2 regions of the Arthrobacter sp. Y3223065 genome follow, and region 2 is predicted to be linked to the other one. Evidence: predicted binding sites of a transcription regulator. Region 2 holds the regulator's gene; the other holds the start of a gene.
The links. Region 2 encodes HspR, which represses chaperone genes until heat shock. Its sites were predicted from a motif close to AAGTTGAGTCNNNNNGACTCAACTT; they were not measured.
Positions count from the first base shown of each region.

Region 1 (7,531 bases), on a different contig from region 2:
CGCTCCGCCCTTGCTGGCCAGGAACTCCGACCCGAGGTTGGAGGTCATGATCACCACCGTATTGCGGAAGTCCACGGTGCGGCCCTGCCCGTCGGTGAGGCGTCCGTCGTCGAGGACCTGCAGCAGCAGGTTGAACACGTCCGGATGGGCCTTCTCCACCTCGTCCAGCAGCACCACCGAGTAGGGGTGCCGGCGGACGCGCTCGGTCAGCTGGCCGGCCTCGCCGTAGCCCACGTAGCCCGGAGGTGCGCCGACCAGCCGCGAGACGGTGTGGCGCTCGCCGTATTCACTCATATCGAAGCGGATCATGGCGTCCTCGTCGCCGAACAGCGACTCCGCCAGCGCCTTGGCCAGCTCGGTCTTGCCCACACCGGTGGGACCCAGGAACAGGAAGCTGCCGACGGGCCTGCCCTCGTCCCCCATGCCGGTGCGGTTGCGCCGCACCGACTTGGCGATAGCGGTCACCGCATCGTCCTGGCCTATTACCCGGGCGTGCAGGTCCTCCTCCAGCCGGGCCAGCCGCTGCCGGTCGCCCTCCGTCAGCCGGGCGGCCGGAATGCCGGTGGCGCGGGAGATGATCTCGGCAATCTCGGCCTCGCCCACCACATCGGAGGGCGCGACGCCGGGGCGGGCCCCGCCGTCGTGGTCCTCGTCGGCACCGGAGGTTGGCTGGTTGGCGGAGGCGGCTGCCAGCCTGGCCTGCAGCTCTTCGATCTCGTCGCGCAGCTTTGAAGCGTTCTCGTAGCGTTCCTCGGCGACGGCGCCGTTCTTGGCCGATTCCAGCTCTGCCAGCCGGCCGCGCAAAGCCTCCACGTCAACGCGCGGGCCGCGCCGCAGGCTTAGCCGCGCTCCGGCCTGGTCGATCAGGTCGATCGCCTTGTCCGGCAGGAACCGGTCGGTGATGTAGCGGGAGGACATCTCGACGGCGGCGCGGATCGCTTCGTCGGTGTAGGCCACCTGGTGGTGTTCCTCGTAGCGGTCCTTCAGCCCGGACAGGATCTGCACGGCGTCTTCGATCGAGGGCTCGCCGACCATGACCGGCTGGAAGCGCCGCTCCAGGGCGGGGTCCTTCTCCACCTTGCGGTACTCGCCCAGCGTGGTGGCGCCGACCAGGTGCAGTTCACCGCGGGCCAGCCGGGGCTTGAGGATGTTGCCGGCGTCCATGCCGCCCTCGCCGCCGCCGCCGGCACCGACCACGGTGTGCAGTTCGTCGATGAACACGATCAGCTCGCTGCCGGCGGCGCTGATCTCGTCCAGGGTTTTGGTCAGGCGTTCCTCGAAATCGCCGCGGTAGCGGGTGCCGGCCAGCATGCCCGGCAAATCCAGCGAGACCACACGCTTGCCGCGCAGTTGCTCCGGGACGTCGCCGGCCACGATGGCCTGCGCGAGGCCTTCGGCGATGGCGGTCTTGCCCACGCCGGCCTCGCCGATCAAGACCGGGTTGTTCTTGGTCCGGCGCGCGAGGATTTCGATGGTCTGGGCGATCTCGTCGGCGCGGCCAATCACCGGGTCCAGCCGGTCCTCCCGGGCCTGGGCGGTCAGATCGGTGCCGAACTGGTCCAGCATCGGCGTTTCTGCCTGAGGGTTCGCGCCCGGCTGCGGGCCGGCGGTTGTGTTGGGGCCGCCGGCCTGCGCCGCAGCTTTCTCCGCCGCCTGCTGCAGCGCCATCGGGGTCACGCCCGAGCCGGCCAGGATCTGGCCGGCGGGGGTCTCCTGGTTCAGGACGAAAGCCGCGAACAGGTGCTCGGGGTCGATGTACGTGGAACCGAACGCGCGGGCCACCTGGTGCGCGTCCAGCAGGGCACGCTGCGCGGACGGCGTCAGCGACGGCGTTTCGCGGGTCGGGGCGGTCTTTTCCGGCAGGCCCTGCTCGGCGGAGCGCGCGATGGCCTGCGGGTCGGCGCCGGTCAGCTTGATCTGGCTGGCGGCCGGCTCCTGACGGGCCATGACGTGCAAAATGTGCAGGGCGTCCACCTCGATGTGGCCGAGGCCCGCGGCAAACCGGGCCGCCTGTGCCAGCACTTCATGGGTGCGGCGGCTGAGCAGGCGGGTGAGGTCAACGGTGCGCGACTGGGCAGCCCGCTGGCCCTGCAGGTAGCGGGCTAGGAACTCGTCGAATGAACCGTTGCCGGAAGCTGGTCCGAAGAACAGTGGCATGAATGATCCTCCTGTGGAACGTGAGTGCCTTCGACTCATGTTAACGCCTTCGGGTGAAGATTATTCCAGAAGTTCCGCAAACTTGAGTGAAGTCGGCTCACTCTTGCCTGGGGTTGTGGCGCGGGGCGTTCATTTCGGGCGAATTTGTTGTGCCCGAATCGTCGGATCCAATAGGGCGGCCGGACTGCTGGACTGCCGGTGCATGGGCCCGGGTGAGGGCCGGTGCTAGTGTTGTCTTCGAAGCTTTGTTCGAAGACGGGGGTCCGGGATGTTCGGTTTGGAGCAGCCGTCGGATGCGTCGGCCGGCCCGGAAATGGGCACCGGAACGCCCGAGGATGCGCGCGGTTTCCCGTCACCGGCGCGGGACTACTTCCACGGCGGCATCGACCTGAACCGGCACTTGATCCGCGACCGCACCAGTACCTTTGTGATGCGGGTGGCCGGGAACTCGATGGCCGCCGCCGGGATCAGCGACGGCGATGAGCTGATCGTGGACCGCTCGCTGACCCCGCGCGACGGTTCGGTGGTGATCGCGGTGCTGGACGGGGAATTGGTGGTCCGGCGCCTGCATCTCACCGCGGACGGCGTGCGCTTGCAGGCGGACGACGGCGGTGTCCCCACCGAGGTGGGCGAACTCGCGGACCTGAGCATCTGGGGCGTCGCCACCCGTTGCCTGCACCATGTCTAGCGGCCCCGTATCGGGGTCCGGCGCCGCGGCCTCCGGCCAGCCGTCAGGGTCCGGCAACACAACCTTCGGCCAACCGCCCGAATCCCGGCCCGGCGAACGAATCGCGCTGGTGGATGTCAACAATTTCTACGTCTCCTGCGAGCGGGTCTTCGATCCGTCCCTCGAGGGGCGCCCCGTCGTCGTGCTCTCCAACAATGACGGCTGCGTGGTGGCGCGCTCCGAGGAAGCCAAACAGCTGGGGCTGAAAACCGGGACGCCGTGGTTCCAGGTGGCGCCGCGGGCCAAGGCGTGGGGGCTGGTCGCGCGCTCCAGCAACTACGAGCTGTACGGAGACCTGAGCGCCCGGGTGATGGAAGTGCTCGGCCGGTTCGGGACCTGGCAGGAGGTCTATTCGATCGACGAGTCTTTCCTGGGCCTGCCCGGCGATGAAACCCAGTTGCTGGAAACTGCCGGCCGGATCCGGGCCGCCGTGATCCGGCAGGTGGGCGTGCCGGTCAGCGTTGGCGTGGCCCAGACCAAGACGCTGGCGAAGTTTGCCAACCACGTTGCCAAGCGGAATCCGCAGATGGCCGGGGTGTGCTCGCTGGGCTCGATGCCCGCTTCCGACATCGCATGGATCCAGTCGCGCGTGCCGGTCACCGGGCTATGGGGCGTGGGCGGACGGACCGGGAAACGGCTGAACGCCCTCGGGATCGAGTCGATCGCAGACCTGAAGGCCGCGGACCCGCAGGCGATCCGCAAGAAATTCTCCGTGGTGCTGCAGCGAACCGTGCTGGAACTGAACGGGACGCCCTGCATCCCGCACACGGAGGAGCGGGCCGACAAGCAGCAGATCATGTTCTCGCGGAGTTTCTCCACGCCGGTGACCACGCTCGAGGAGATGGACCAGGTGATGGCGGTTTACGCCCAGCGCGGGGCGGCCCGGATGGCAGCCGAGGGACTGCGTGCCTCGGTGCTGACGGTGACGGCGGGGACCAGCAGGTTCGCCGGTGGCGAGGGAGCGTTTCCCGCGGCCAGCGTCAACTTGTCGACGCCTACCCAGGACCCAATCCAGCTGACCAAGGCTGCCGTGGCTGCCATGCGCGGTTGCCTGGTACCCGGCGCCCACTATGTCCGGGCCGCGGTGCTGTTGTCGGGGCTGGAACCCGCGGCCGGGCAGCAGACCTTCGACCCCTTCGTCAGCGATTTGGAACAGCGGCACATCGGCGACCTGTTGGGCGCCGTGCGTTCCAAGTTCGGCGAAGCCGCGATCGGTCTCGGTCAGGGCGGGCTGGCCGCCCCGGCGGCGTGGTCAATGAAACGCGAGTTCTCCTCGCCGCGCTACACCACCGAGTGGAGCGACCTGCCGGTGGTCAAGGCGGATTGATCCACGAACGAAACGGGCATGGCAGCGGCCGGGATCTCTGCGGCCGCTGCCATGCCCGCGGCGGATCAGTCGCTCGGGCTGGTGTCGGTCGTGAGCCCGCGGTCGTCCGGGGTTTCCCGGTCCTTCTCTTCAGCCGGTCCGGGCGCGATGTTCATGCCCTCCTTGCCCTCGGGCTCGGGGGCCGAATCAGCCGCCTCCTCTTGAATGTCAGGCGCCGACGGATCTGCCCCGGTGCCCGACTGGTCCCGCGGACCCTTGACCTGGCCGTTGTCGTTCTCGGTCATGCCAGTCCTTCCTTCTGCCGTTGCTGCAAGCCAAGCCCGGGGAGAAACTCGCTTGCCGATATCCCGGGCAGGTCACACTCCAGGCGGGCGCAGGTCGTCGTCCCTGTTACTGGTGGCGGGTCCGCCCGGCATGGCGCCTCCCTCGCCCGTCCAGCTCTGCCCGAGTTCGTCGCTGTGCGCCGGATCCGAGACGGTGTCGCCGAGGGTGGTCGTCGGGCCAGTGGTGGCAGTGGTGCCGCCGCCGTCCTTCCCTGCTCCGTGGTTGCCGGGCAGCTTGGCGGACGCCACAGACCCGGCCTTCTTGGCCGCTTCGGTGACACGGTCAGCGACTCCCGGGGCCTTCTCCTTGACCATGCCGGTGGCTTCGTGGACTTTTTCCTGGACCGCCGGATTCTGCCAGAACTCCTGGGCCTTGGCCTTCAGCGAATCGTAGGCGGACCTTCCGGATTTCGAGCCGAGGACGAATCCGAGGGCTATGCCGGTGCCGAATGTGAGTTTCCCTTTCACAGCGTGCTCCTGTCAGTAGACGGTTGGTGGGCGGTGCTAGGTAGACCGTTGGTGGGCGTTGCCAAGTCAGCCGGGGAAAGGCGCGTTGGGTGGGTCCTCTCCGTACGCTTTCTTGACCAAGTCGTCGGCGAGCTTCTCATCGCCGTGGACCGGGATGTGGGCCTCGTCGGCTTCCTTGTCGTCGTCGTCGTTGGTGCCGCCTGCGCCGGCGGGCTGGCTCAGATTTTCGTCATCCAGGTCGTCCGGGTGTTCCGGGCGCGGATTCTCGTTCGGATTCATCAGGTCCTCCTTCTCGAGCGGGTCGTCCTGTGGGATCAGCCCGGGCAATGGCGCTCATCGCGCGGCATGCCCATGGGGCCACACTACGCGTCGGTCCTCGGCTTCGCACGGGTCCAGCGGCTGCGCGGGCGCATCGCGGGGGATTCCGTAACCCCTCCGGCCCTGGCCATTCCCGCCAGGACTTCACGGATCGCCGCCAACGAATCCACCTGCGGCACCCAGCCGAGTTCATCCCTGGCCCGGCTGGTGTCCATGACCGGAGCGTAGCGGGCCATGTCCACCCAGCCGGGGTCGCTGGCCAACAGCCGGACGGACCACGCAGCGCCGACCAACTGTCGCACCAGCGGCACGGGAACGGGCAGCCAGCGCCGGGCGCCGAACAGGGAGGCGACGAGGCCGGGCGTTACCACCGGCTCGGCCGCGACGTTGAAGGCGCCCCTCGCGCCCTGGTCCAGCACCCGCCAATACGCGTCCGCCACGTCATTGGCATGCAATGCCTGGAAGATAAACTCCTCGGGAAACGGGAACAGCGGCAGCCGCAGCCGATTAATAAAGAACTTGGGGATCCACCGGCCCACAAAGTAGCGGCCGATCTGGCTGCCGGCCTCGGCCTGGAATATCAGGCCGGGCCGCAGCCGTGCCACCTTAATTTCCGGGTGGTCGTCGGCGAACTGGTCCAACAGCGCTTCCTGCTGGCCCTTGAACCGGCTGTAGTGCGAGCTGGCGATGCCTCTGGCCGGCCAATCCTCGCGGACCCGGGAGTGCTTCGGACCCGGGCTGTACGCGCCGAGCGACGATGCGCAGACCACTTGCCCGACGCCGGCGTTGGTGGCAGCGGCAAGCATGTTCGAGGTGCCGTCCACGTTCACCCGGCGCAACTGCCATTCATCGTGGTTCGGCTGCAGCAGCCACGCGAGATGGACGACGGCGTCGCATCCCTTGAAAGCCTGGGCGAGCCTTTCCTGTGCATCACGGGAGGCGATGTCCACTGAAACCCACGTGACGCCGTCGTAAGGTTCCGTCGTGGCATCGGGCACGCGCCGCGCAATGCCTACGATTTCCACGTCGTCAGCACGTTCGCCCCGCGCCTTCTGCAGCCGGCGCAGCACTGCTGTACCGACGTTTCCGCTGGCTCCGACCACCGCGACTCGCATGCACAGACGCTACCGCGGATACCACGGCTTGGCGAGGGCCGGTGCGGCGGCTGGCCGCCGGAATCTGCGCAGGATTCAGCGTTGCCTCACGCATCGCCGCAGGTCAGCAGGCGCTTGAAGCTGTAAGTTGCAGGGTGAAGGCTAGCGCTCCATTTTGACGCGTTCGTTGGGCACGCAGTGCGTCATGGTTAGCCCGGAGACGTCCCGCGGCCCGTTCTTGCCGAGGTTGGCCATCCACTGCTGCTCCGCTTCGGAGAGATTCTGGCTGGCCAATGGCCCAAGGTCCTTCACCTCGTCCAGCGAGATGCCGATGCCGCCGCCCACGCCCGCGCCGAGCTCGTCCGCGATCATGTAGAGGTGCCAGAGCATGCGCTCCTGAACGGGCCTGTCGCACTGGGACAAGGCGTTGGTCAGATTGGTGATCAGGTCCTCGCGCTCCCAGGCCTCTTGCAGGTAGAACCGCTGGCCGGCCTGCAGGTAGTCGTTGGTCCGCTCGATCCGTTCCCGGGTCAGCCGGCCGCTGATCTCCGGCCCGATGGCGTGGTGGTAGCCGGAATCCTTCTCCGCCTCCTGAAGTCCGCCGGTGATGGTGGGCTCGTAGTTCACGTGCGGGTTCTGGCCCGGCGCCGTGTCCACAAAGTGCGTCAACTGGCCGTCCCGCTGGTTGGTGGCTACCGGCACCTTCGGGCTGTTGACCGGCAGCTGCAGGTAGTTCGGGCCAACCCGGTGCCGCTGGGTGTCGCTGTAGGAGAACGTGCGGCCCACCAGCATCTTGTCGTCGGAGAAGTCCAGGCCGTCCACCAGCACGCCGGTGCCGAACGCGATCTGCTCGCTCTCGGCGAAGAAGTTCTGGGCGGTGCGGTCCAGCACCATCCGGCCGACCGGCTGGGGAGGGAACTGTTCCTCGGGCCATACCTTGGTATCGTCCAGCGGGTCGAAGTCGAGTTCGGGATGCTCGTCGTCGGACATCATCTGCACCACCAGCTCCCACTCGGGGTAGTTGCCGGCTTCGATGGCGTCGTACAGGTCCTTGGTGTGTGAGCCGAGGGTCTGAGCCTGCACGTTGGCGGCGTCCTCGGCTGTCAGCGACTTCACG
Region 1 covers NZ_JBNHGC010000003.1:179,741-187,271, reverse strand. The annotation lists gene AC5RUK_RS09495 (ATP-dependent Clp protease ATP-binding subunit) at 1-2,157, opposite strand, end outside; gene AC5RUK_RS09490 (LexA family protein) at 2,471-2,845, shown strand; gene AC5RUK_RS09485 (Y-family DNA polymerase) at 2,838-4,211, shown strand; gene AC5RUK_RS09480 (hypothetical protein) at 4,277-4,495, opposite strand; gene AC5RUK_RS09475 (hypothetical protein) at 4,568-5,002, opposite strand; gene AC5RUK_RS09470 (hypothetical protein) at 5,069-5,281, opposite strand; gene AC5RUK_RS09465 (NAD-dependent epimerase/dehydratase family protein) at 5,365-6,435, opposite strand; gene AC5RUK_RS09460 (catalase) at 6,577-7,531, opposite strand, start outside.
Region 1: the regulator HspR is predicted to act here: its motif matches at 2,237-2,261, upstream of AC5RUK_RS09495 (ATP-dependent Clp protease ATP-binding subunit).

Region 2 (7,531 bases):
ATTCCGGGGCTCAGTGACAGCCGCCGCCTGCAGATCGAGTAGCCCGCCCTGGGACCGCCGGCCAACAAGCTCGGCCGGTCAACATCCTCGGCCGGTCAGCGCCACGTAACGGCGCCCGGCTGATAGCCGGGAACATACCCCGGGAACGCGCGGTCGGTGGACACGATCTCCTTGCCCAGCGGCGTCAGCGACACCGGAATCATCTTGAGGTTCGCGATCGCCAGCGGAATACCGATGATGGTGATTGCCTGCGCCACGGCGGTCAGCACATGCCCGATCGCGATCCAGATGCCGGCGACCAGCAACCAGATGATGTTCCCCACGGTGGACATGAAGTAGGTGCGCCCGCCGCGGTCCACCACCATGCGGCCGAACGGCCACAACGCGTAGCCCGCGATCCGGAACGAGGCGATGCCAAAGGGGATCGTCACGATCAGCAGGCAGCAGACGATGCCGGCCAGGAAGTAGCCCAGCGCCAGCCAGATGCCGCCGAACAGGAGCCAGATAACGTTCAGAAGTGCCTTCATCCCACCATTCTGGCCAGTGAGGCGGTCGGCCGCCATACGGGATCCCCCTGAGTGTCCCCCTGTTTGTCGTTTGGACGGAAACCGTGGACCTCGCGACCGGGGGGGGAAGGATCGCGGCAGCAGCACTACGGGACCTCGCCCTCTCCGGACGCAAAAAGGCCGCAGGGCGGCCCCTTCCGTACGGAGGGGGCCGCCCTGCGGCGTTCGGCTGTGCGCCCGGCTTAGCTTGTCCGGCGCTTTTCCTGCGAAGCCGGTGCAGTGGCGCGGCGCGGGCCACGGCGGGCCGGACGCTCGGCCGCCGGAGTCTCCGACCGGAAGACCGGCCGGGTGCCGGCCGCGGAGCGCTGCGGACCGCCGGCGGTGCGCTGTGCGCCGCCCGCTCGGGCCGGGCCGCCGGAACGTGCCGGCCCCGAGCCGCGGCCGCCTGCTGCGGTGCCCGACTGGCCGCGGCGTCCGGCGGACTCCGAACCTGCGGCGCTGCGGTGGCTGCCGTGGCTGCGGGCGGCAACGTCCCGGCCGGCCTGGCCGCGGTTTTCGCCGCGGGCCGGCTGGCGCTGGCCGTTCTCCGGGCCGCCGGCGCGGGCGGCGCCGGAGGCCTGGCGGGCCTCACCGGAACGGGCTTCACCGGAACGGGTCCGTCCGCCGCGGCCGCCGGACCGCATGGCCCGCTTGCGCTGGGCGTTGGCGCCGGTCGAGGTGCCGCCGCCGCGCTGGGGCAGGTTCGCTGCCTGCTGCTGGGCCCGCAACTGCGGATCCACGGGGGCGGCCACCTCACCCACCAGGTTCGCCAGCAGCTCAGAGGAAGCCGTGACGCTTTCGAAGGCTACGTCCACACCGGCGGCCTTCATCAGCTTGCCGACTTCCAGCCGCTGTTCCGGCAGCGCCAGGGTCACGACGGTACCGTCGGAACCGGCGCGGGCGGTACGGCCGGAACGGTGCAGATACGCCTTGTGCTCGGTGGGCGGATCCACGTGGATCACCAGTTCCACGTCGTCCACGTGCACGCCGCGGGCGGCCACGTCCGTGGCGACCAGCACGCGCACATTTCCGGAGGAGAACTCTGCGAGGTTGCGGTCGCGGGCGTTCTGCGACAGGTTGCCGTGCAGGTCCACCGCCGGGATGCCGGCGTCGGTGAGGGCCTTGGCCAGCTTGCGGGCGTGGTGCTTGGTGCGCGTGAACAGCACGCGGCGCCCGGCACCGGCGGCCAGCCGGTTGAGCACCTGCTTCTTTTCGGAGGCATCGCGGGTCACCAGCACGTGGTGTTCCATGGTGGTGACCGCGGCCTGCGGGTCGTCCACAGAGTGGGTCAGGGGGCTGGACAGGTAACGCTGCACGAGCTTGTCCACGCCGTTGTCCAAGGTCGCGGAGAACAGCATGCGCTGGCCGCCGGCCGGCGTGGTGTCCAGCAGCTTCTTCACCACGGGCAGGAAGCCCAAGTCGGCCATGTGGTCGGCCTCGTCGAGGACGGTGATTTCCACCGATTCCAGCGTGATGATCTTCTGCTTCATCAGGTCTTCGAGCCGGCCCGGGCAGGCAATCACAATGTCGACGCCGGCGCGCAGCGCCTTTTCCTGGCGTTGCTGCGACACGCCGCCGTAGATCACCGTGGTGTTCAGGCCCAGCTCGGTCGCCAGGGGCTCAATGGTGTTGTTGAGCTGGGTGGCCAGTTCGCGGGTCGGCGCCAAGACCAGGCCCAGCGGGCGTCCGGGTTTGCGGAAATGGGCGGCTTCGCGCTCGGCGAGCCTGGCCACCAGCGGCAGCGCGAACGCCAGCGTCTTGCCGGAGCCGGTGCGGCCGCGGCCCAGCACGTCCCGGCCTGCCAGCGTATCGGGCAGGGTCTCGGTCTGGATGGGGAACGGAGCTTCAATGCCATCGGCAGCGAGTTTCGAAGCAAGGGACTTGGGCACGCCAAGGGCAACAAAAGTAGTCATAAGAAAGTGCGAATGTCTTCCGGTCAGTGTCCCCGCGGCAGGTTAGCCCAGGGTCGCCGAAGAAAAATCAGACAGTGCCAACCGCCCGGATCTGTCCGGTCACGTCGTTAGACGGATAGCGGCGGTGCAATTGAAAGCGTTCATCGACGCAGGGAAACGCGTCAAACTGCGCCTCCGAGTGGTACCAGTCTAACAGCACGTCCGGGCCGCCCGCGCACGGGCGATACGCTGGTGGGGATGACCAGCGACTCCCCCACCCCTGATTTTTCCGTGAACGACGACGGTGCGCGCCTCACGCAGCCCACCCACCTCGCCCGTCCGGTCAGCTTTGTGCGCCGCGGCTCACGGCTGCAGGGCCGCCGCCAGCAGGCCTGGGACGAATACGGCCCGAAGTTCGCCGTGGACCTCCCGCGACACGGCGGCGACACCACCGTGGACCCCAACTATGTCTTTGATGCGGCGGCAGCTTACGGACGCGAGGCACCCCTGGTCGTGGAGATCGGCTCCGGCCTGGGCGAGGCCGTCTGCCATGCCGCGGAGCAGCACCCGGAGTGGAACTTCCTGGCCCTGGAGGTCTACCGGCCGGGGCTGGCGCAGACCCTGCTGCGGATCGGACAGCACGGCCTGTCCAACGTGCGTGTGGCGCAGGTCAACGCCCCGGACGCCCTCGCGACCATGCTGCCCGAGTCCTCGGTGGCCGAACTCTGGGTGTTCTTTCCCGACCCGTGGCACAAGACCCGCCACCACAAACGCCGGCTGGTGCAGGAGAGCTTCGCGGGCCTTGCCGCCCGCGTCCTGCAGCCGGGCGGGATCTGGCGGCTGGCCACCGACTGGTCCGACTACGCGATCCAGATGCGCCGCGTCGCGGATGCCTCGCCGGACTTCCGCAACCTGCATGCCGGCGAGCGCACCGGCAAGGACAGCCCGTTGACCCAGGTCTGGGAAAGCGGCGTGGAAGGCGTGGTGGGCGGCGCCCCGGTGCGTGAAGGTAAGATCCCGGTCAGTACCGGCAATGCCAGCACCGGTGAAGGCATGGACGAGCACGGCGGCTGGGCACCCCGCTTCGACGGCCGCACCATGACCAGCTTCGAGCAGAAGGCCCACGACGCAGGCCGGATGATCTTCGACCTCGCCTACCGCCGGAACTGATCCGCAGGGACCGGGTTTTCGGGCCTGCTCTGCTCAGTCCGTGGCCACGGCCGCCAGCGTTGCGTCCGCCCCGTTGCGCAGTTCCACCTGGACGATCTCGTCGGTGTCCATGGCGCAGGCTGCGGTGAGCGTGGCGCGGCCCGCCGGCGTCGCCTGCCAGGAGGCCACCTGGTAGGTGTAGCCGGTGTCTCCGGTCACCCACAGCGTGAGCAGGCCGTCCCGGGGCAGCTGCTCCCCCGCTACCTGCATCTCGGTGCCCCAGGCCTTGTGTACCAGCGCCAGCTCCAGTTGCAGGCCGCCGTCGGCAGTCATCACATAACTCTCGGTCGGCTGCTGCTGCTGCTGCTGGGTCAGCAACGGTCCGATGGCCGCCCCGGCGACCAGGCAGACGCCCGCCACGGCCGCCACCAACCCGGCCCACCGCCGTCGTTCCTTCCGCCGCCGGTTGGCCAGTTCATCCACCAGTTCCCGGGTGCGTTCCTCGACTTCATGCTGCGACGGCGCCGCCAGCTCCAACGCTGCGTCGCGCGGCAGCGCGTCCAGCAGGTCGGGCAGCGATTCCAGTTCGGCGGCTTCCCTGCGGCACGCCGCGCAGGAGGCCAGGTGTTCTTCGAAGCCCGCCCGTTCGCGGCGGTCCAGCCCACCCAGGATGTAAAGGCCGAGCAGTTGGTGCTGTTCCTCGTTGGTGTTCACGGCTGCCCCACCCCCATCTCGTCCAGTACGGCCCGCAGGGCCTTGGCCGCGTAGAACGCCCGCGACTTCACCGTGCCCAGCGGAATGCCCAGCGACCGGGCGGCTTCGGACGAGGTGAGCCGCTGGTAGTGCAGGGCGAGGATGATGTTGCGGTGGTCGGGGCTGATCCGTGCCAGGGCTTCCTCCACGACCACACGGAGCAGGAGCCGCTCCACCTGGTCTTCTTCGATGGCCGGCTCGTCCTCGCCCAGTCCGGTCTCGCCCGGCCGCCGGGTGCGGCGCCGGTAGCCGTCGATAATGACGTGCCGGGCGGTTTGGTACAGGTAGCCGCGCATGTTGTCGGTGTCCGGGCCGCGCTTCCACACCCGCAGGATCGTCTCCTGCACCACGTCCTCTACCTGGTCCGCGTCGGAGGTCGCGGCGCGCACGAACCGTCGCAGCGCCGTGGCATGGTCGCGGTAGAGGCGGGCCACGGCCTCGTCGTCCAATGCCACGGCCGCCTCCTCCCTGCCGGCGCCCCTGCCGCCTCACCGGCGGTCGGAACGTCGGCCTCCTCCCTGCCGGCGCCCCTGCCGCCTCACCGGCGGTCGGAACGTCCCCGCGCGGCTTTCTACCGGGTACGACGACGGCGGCGGCGTTCCGGTTCATCCAGCCCACGGGATTTCCTCGCCCAACGTTGAACCATTGTGGGCGCGGCCGGCGTCTTTGCCAATAGCGGGCCGCGCCCCGCGGCACCACGCTCCGGGCAGCGCCCGGGAGACGGCAAAGGAAGCCCCATGAAAATCACACAGACAGCAGCGACAGCCCTGCTGGGCGCTGCCATGCTGGGCCTCGCCGGTTGCGGAGGCGGTTCGGGTACGGAAACGCCCGCCGGCCCGGAGGCACCGCCGGCAGCCGGGACGCCGACGGCCGGCACCCCCGGAATGACCACGCCGGCGGCGCCGGAGACAGACGGCGGGCAGACCGGCGGCGCACAGGCACCCGGAGCTGCCTCCACCTTGACCACGGCCGATTCCGACCTGGGCGAAATCGTGGTGGACGGCGAAGGCATGACTGTTTACTACTTCACCAAGGACGTCCCGGACTCCGGCGAAAGCGCCTGCACGGGCGACTGCCTGGCCGCGTGGCCACCCGTACTGGCCGAGGAAGAGCCGGAACTCGACGGTGTCACCGCCGAGGTGGGCCTCATCGACACCCCCGACGGGCAGCAGCAGGTGACCCTCAACGGCATGCCCATCTACTACTGGGCCCAAGACAAGGCCCCGGGAGACACCACCGGCCAGGGCGTTAACGACGTCTGGTACGTGGTCGCCCCGGACGGCGACATGATCAAGTAGCTCAACGCCGCCATCCTGCCCGCAGCCGCCTGCTTGGGACCGGCAGCTGCGGGCGTTCGATCACGGGCGCCGGCCGAACGGATCAGCGCTGCGGACGCCAGACCATCAGCGCCTGGCTGCGCGGACGCGGCCGCTGGCCGCGGGCCAACGTCACCACGTCCCCGGCCAGGCCTGCGGCGAACACCCGGCTGGAGTCGGTGCCCCGGCGCTGCCTGGCCATCAGCTCCTCGGAGAGGTCCCGGACCTGGGCCTTGAGGGCGGCGACCTCGTTTTCCAGCTGGAGGATGCGCTTGATCCCTTCCAGCGAGACGCCTTCCTGGGAGAGCCGCTGAACCTCGCGCAGGGTGTTCACGTCCTTCTGCGAATAGCGGCGCTGCCTGCCCCGCTGGCGCGACGGAGAGACCAGGCCGAGACGGTCATACTGGCGCAGGGTCTGCGGGTGCATGTCCGCCAGTTCGGCCGCAACCGAAATCACGAAGATCGGCGCATTCATATCGATGCTCATGGTGCTCTCCCTCCTGCGCTTCGCGCGTTTCCCGTCCGGCCTGTCCCGGCCGGTTGCAACTTCCGCCCGCTACAACCTGGCCTTGGCGGCAAGATTCCCGCGCGGGTCGGACCCGGCAGTCGCCGCCGCGAAGGCGTTGACTGCTTCTTGGGCCTCTTTCCCAAGGTTCTGCGGGACCACCACGTCGATGGTCACGAGCAAATCGCCGGTGTTCTTCGAGGTCTTCACCCCGCGTCCCTTCACGCGGAGCGTCCGGCCGGAGGGTGTTCCTGCCGGCACCTTGACCTTGACGAATTCACCGGTCAGGGTCGGCACGTCGATCTGCGCGCCCAGCGCGGCCTCCGGGAACGTGACCGGGACGTGGATCCGGATGTTGTCGCCGTCGCGCTGGAAAAACGGGTGGGGCTTGACGTTAACGGTCACCATCAGGTCTCCCGCGCCGGCGGGGCCGGGCTGGCCCTTGCCGCGGACGCGGACCTTCTGGCCGTCTTTGATCCCGGCCGGGATCCGCACGTCGATCACCTCGCCGCTGGGCTCGCGCAACCCGATGGTGGTTCCATTAATGGAACCGGCGAAGGAAATGCTGGTGGTCGCGGTGCGGTCTGCTCCCCTGCGCGGCGGCTGCTGCTGCTGCGGGAAACCGCCGAACCCGCCGAACAGATCGGCGAACTCCGGCGGCACGGTGCCCCCGGAGCCGGCGCGGGTGCGAGTACTTTGGCCGAACAGGTTGCCGAAGATGTCCTCGAAGCCGCCCGCGCCCGGCCCGCCGGCGCTGCCGGGTCCCCCGGCGCTGAAGCGCGCACCGCTGCCCATGGCGCGGATCGCGTCGTACTGCTCGCGCTCCCCCGGGTCCGAGAGGACCGAGTAGGCCTCGGAGATGTCCTTGAACTTCTTTTCCGAACCTTCATCCCCCCGGTTGGTATCCGGATGGTGGGTCCGCGCGAGCTTGCGGTACGCCTTCTTGATGTCCGCATCGGATGCGTCCTTGGAGACACCGAGGATCTTGTAGAAGTCCTTCTCGACCCAGTCCTGGCTAGCCATGCAGGCGCCTCCTTTCAGTTGTCACAAAGTCTATGGGTACTGACGCCCGGACGATGACGGGTTGGCCTCCGGCGGTCCGGAGGCCAACCCGTCATCATCTGCGGCTGGGCGCCGGGGCGCCCCCTGCCGGTGTCATTCCGCCGGTACGGCTACCACTACCTGGGCCGCGCGCAGCACGCGGTCGCCGGCCTTGTAGCCCAGGCGCAGGACCTGGCTGACGGTGTCCATTTCCACCTCGGCGTCGGGCTGCTGCATCAAGGCCTCGTGGATGTTCGGGTCGAATTCGACGCCGGTCTCCTCGATGCGGGCCAGGCCGTAGGTCTTGAGCACGCCGTCCAGCTTGGCGGC
Region 2 covers NZ_JBNHGC010000002.1:153,753-161,283, reverse strand. The annotation lists gene AC5RUK_RS05640 (pyridoxamine 5'-phosphate oxidase family protein) at 1-42, shown strand, start outside; gene AC5RUK_RS05635 (YccF domain-containing protein) at 96-527, opposite strand; gene AC5RUK_RS05630 (DEAD/DEAH box helicase) at 749-2,458, opposite strand; gene trmB (tRNA (guanosine(46)-N7)-methyltransferase TrmB) at 2,696-3,607, shown strand; gene AC5RUK_RS05620 (anti-sigma factor family protein) at 3,641-4,300, opposite strand; gene AC5RUK_RS05615 (sigma-70 family RNA polymerase sigma factor) at 4,297-4,794, opposite strand; gene AC5RUK_RS05610 (COG4315 family predicted lipoprotein) at 5,077-5,637, shown strand; gene AC5RUK_RS05605 (heat shock protein transcriptional repressor HspR) at 5,720-6,142, opposite strand; gene AC5RUK_RS05600 (DnaJ C-terminal domain-containing protein) at 6,212-7,183, opposite strand; gene AC5RUK_RS05595 (nucleotide exchange factor GrpE) at 7,316-7,531, opposite strand, start outside.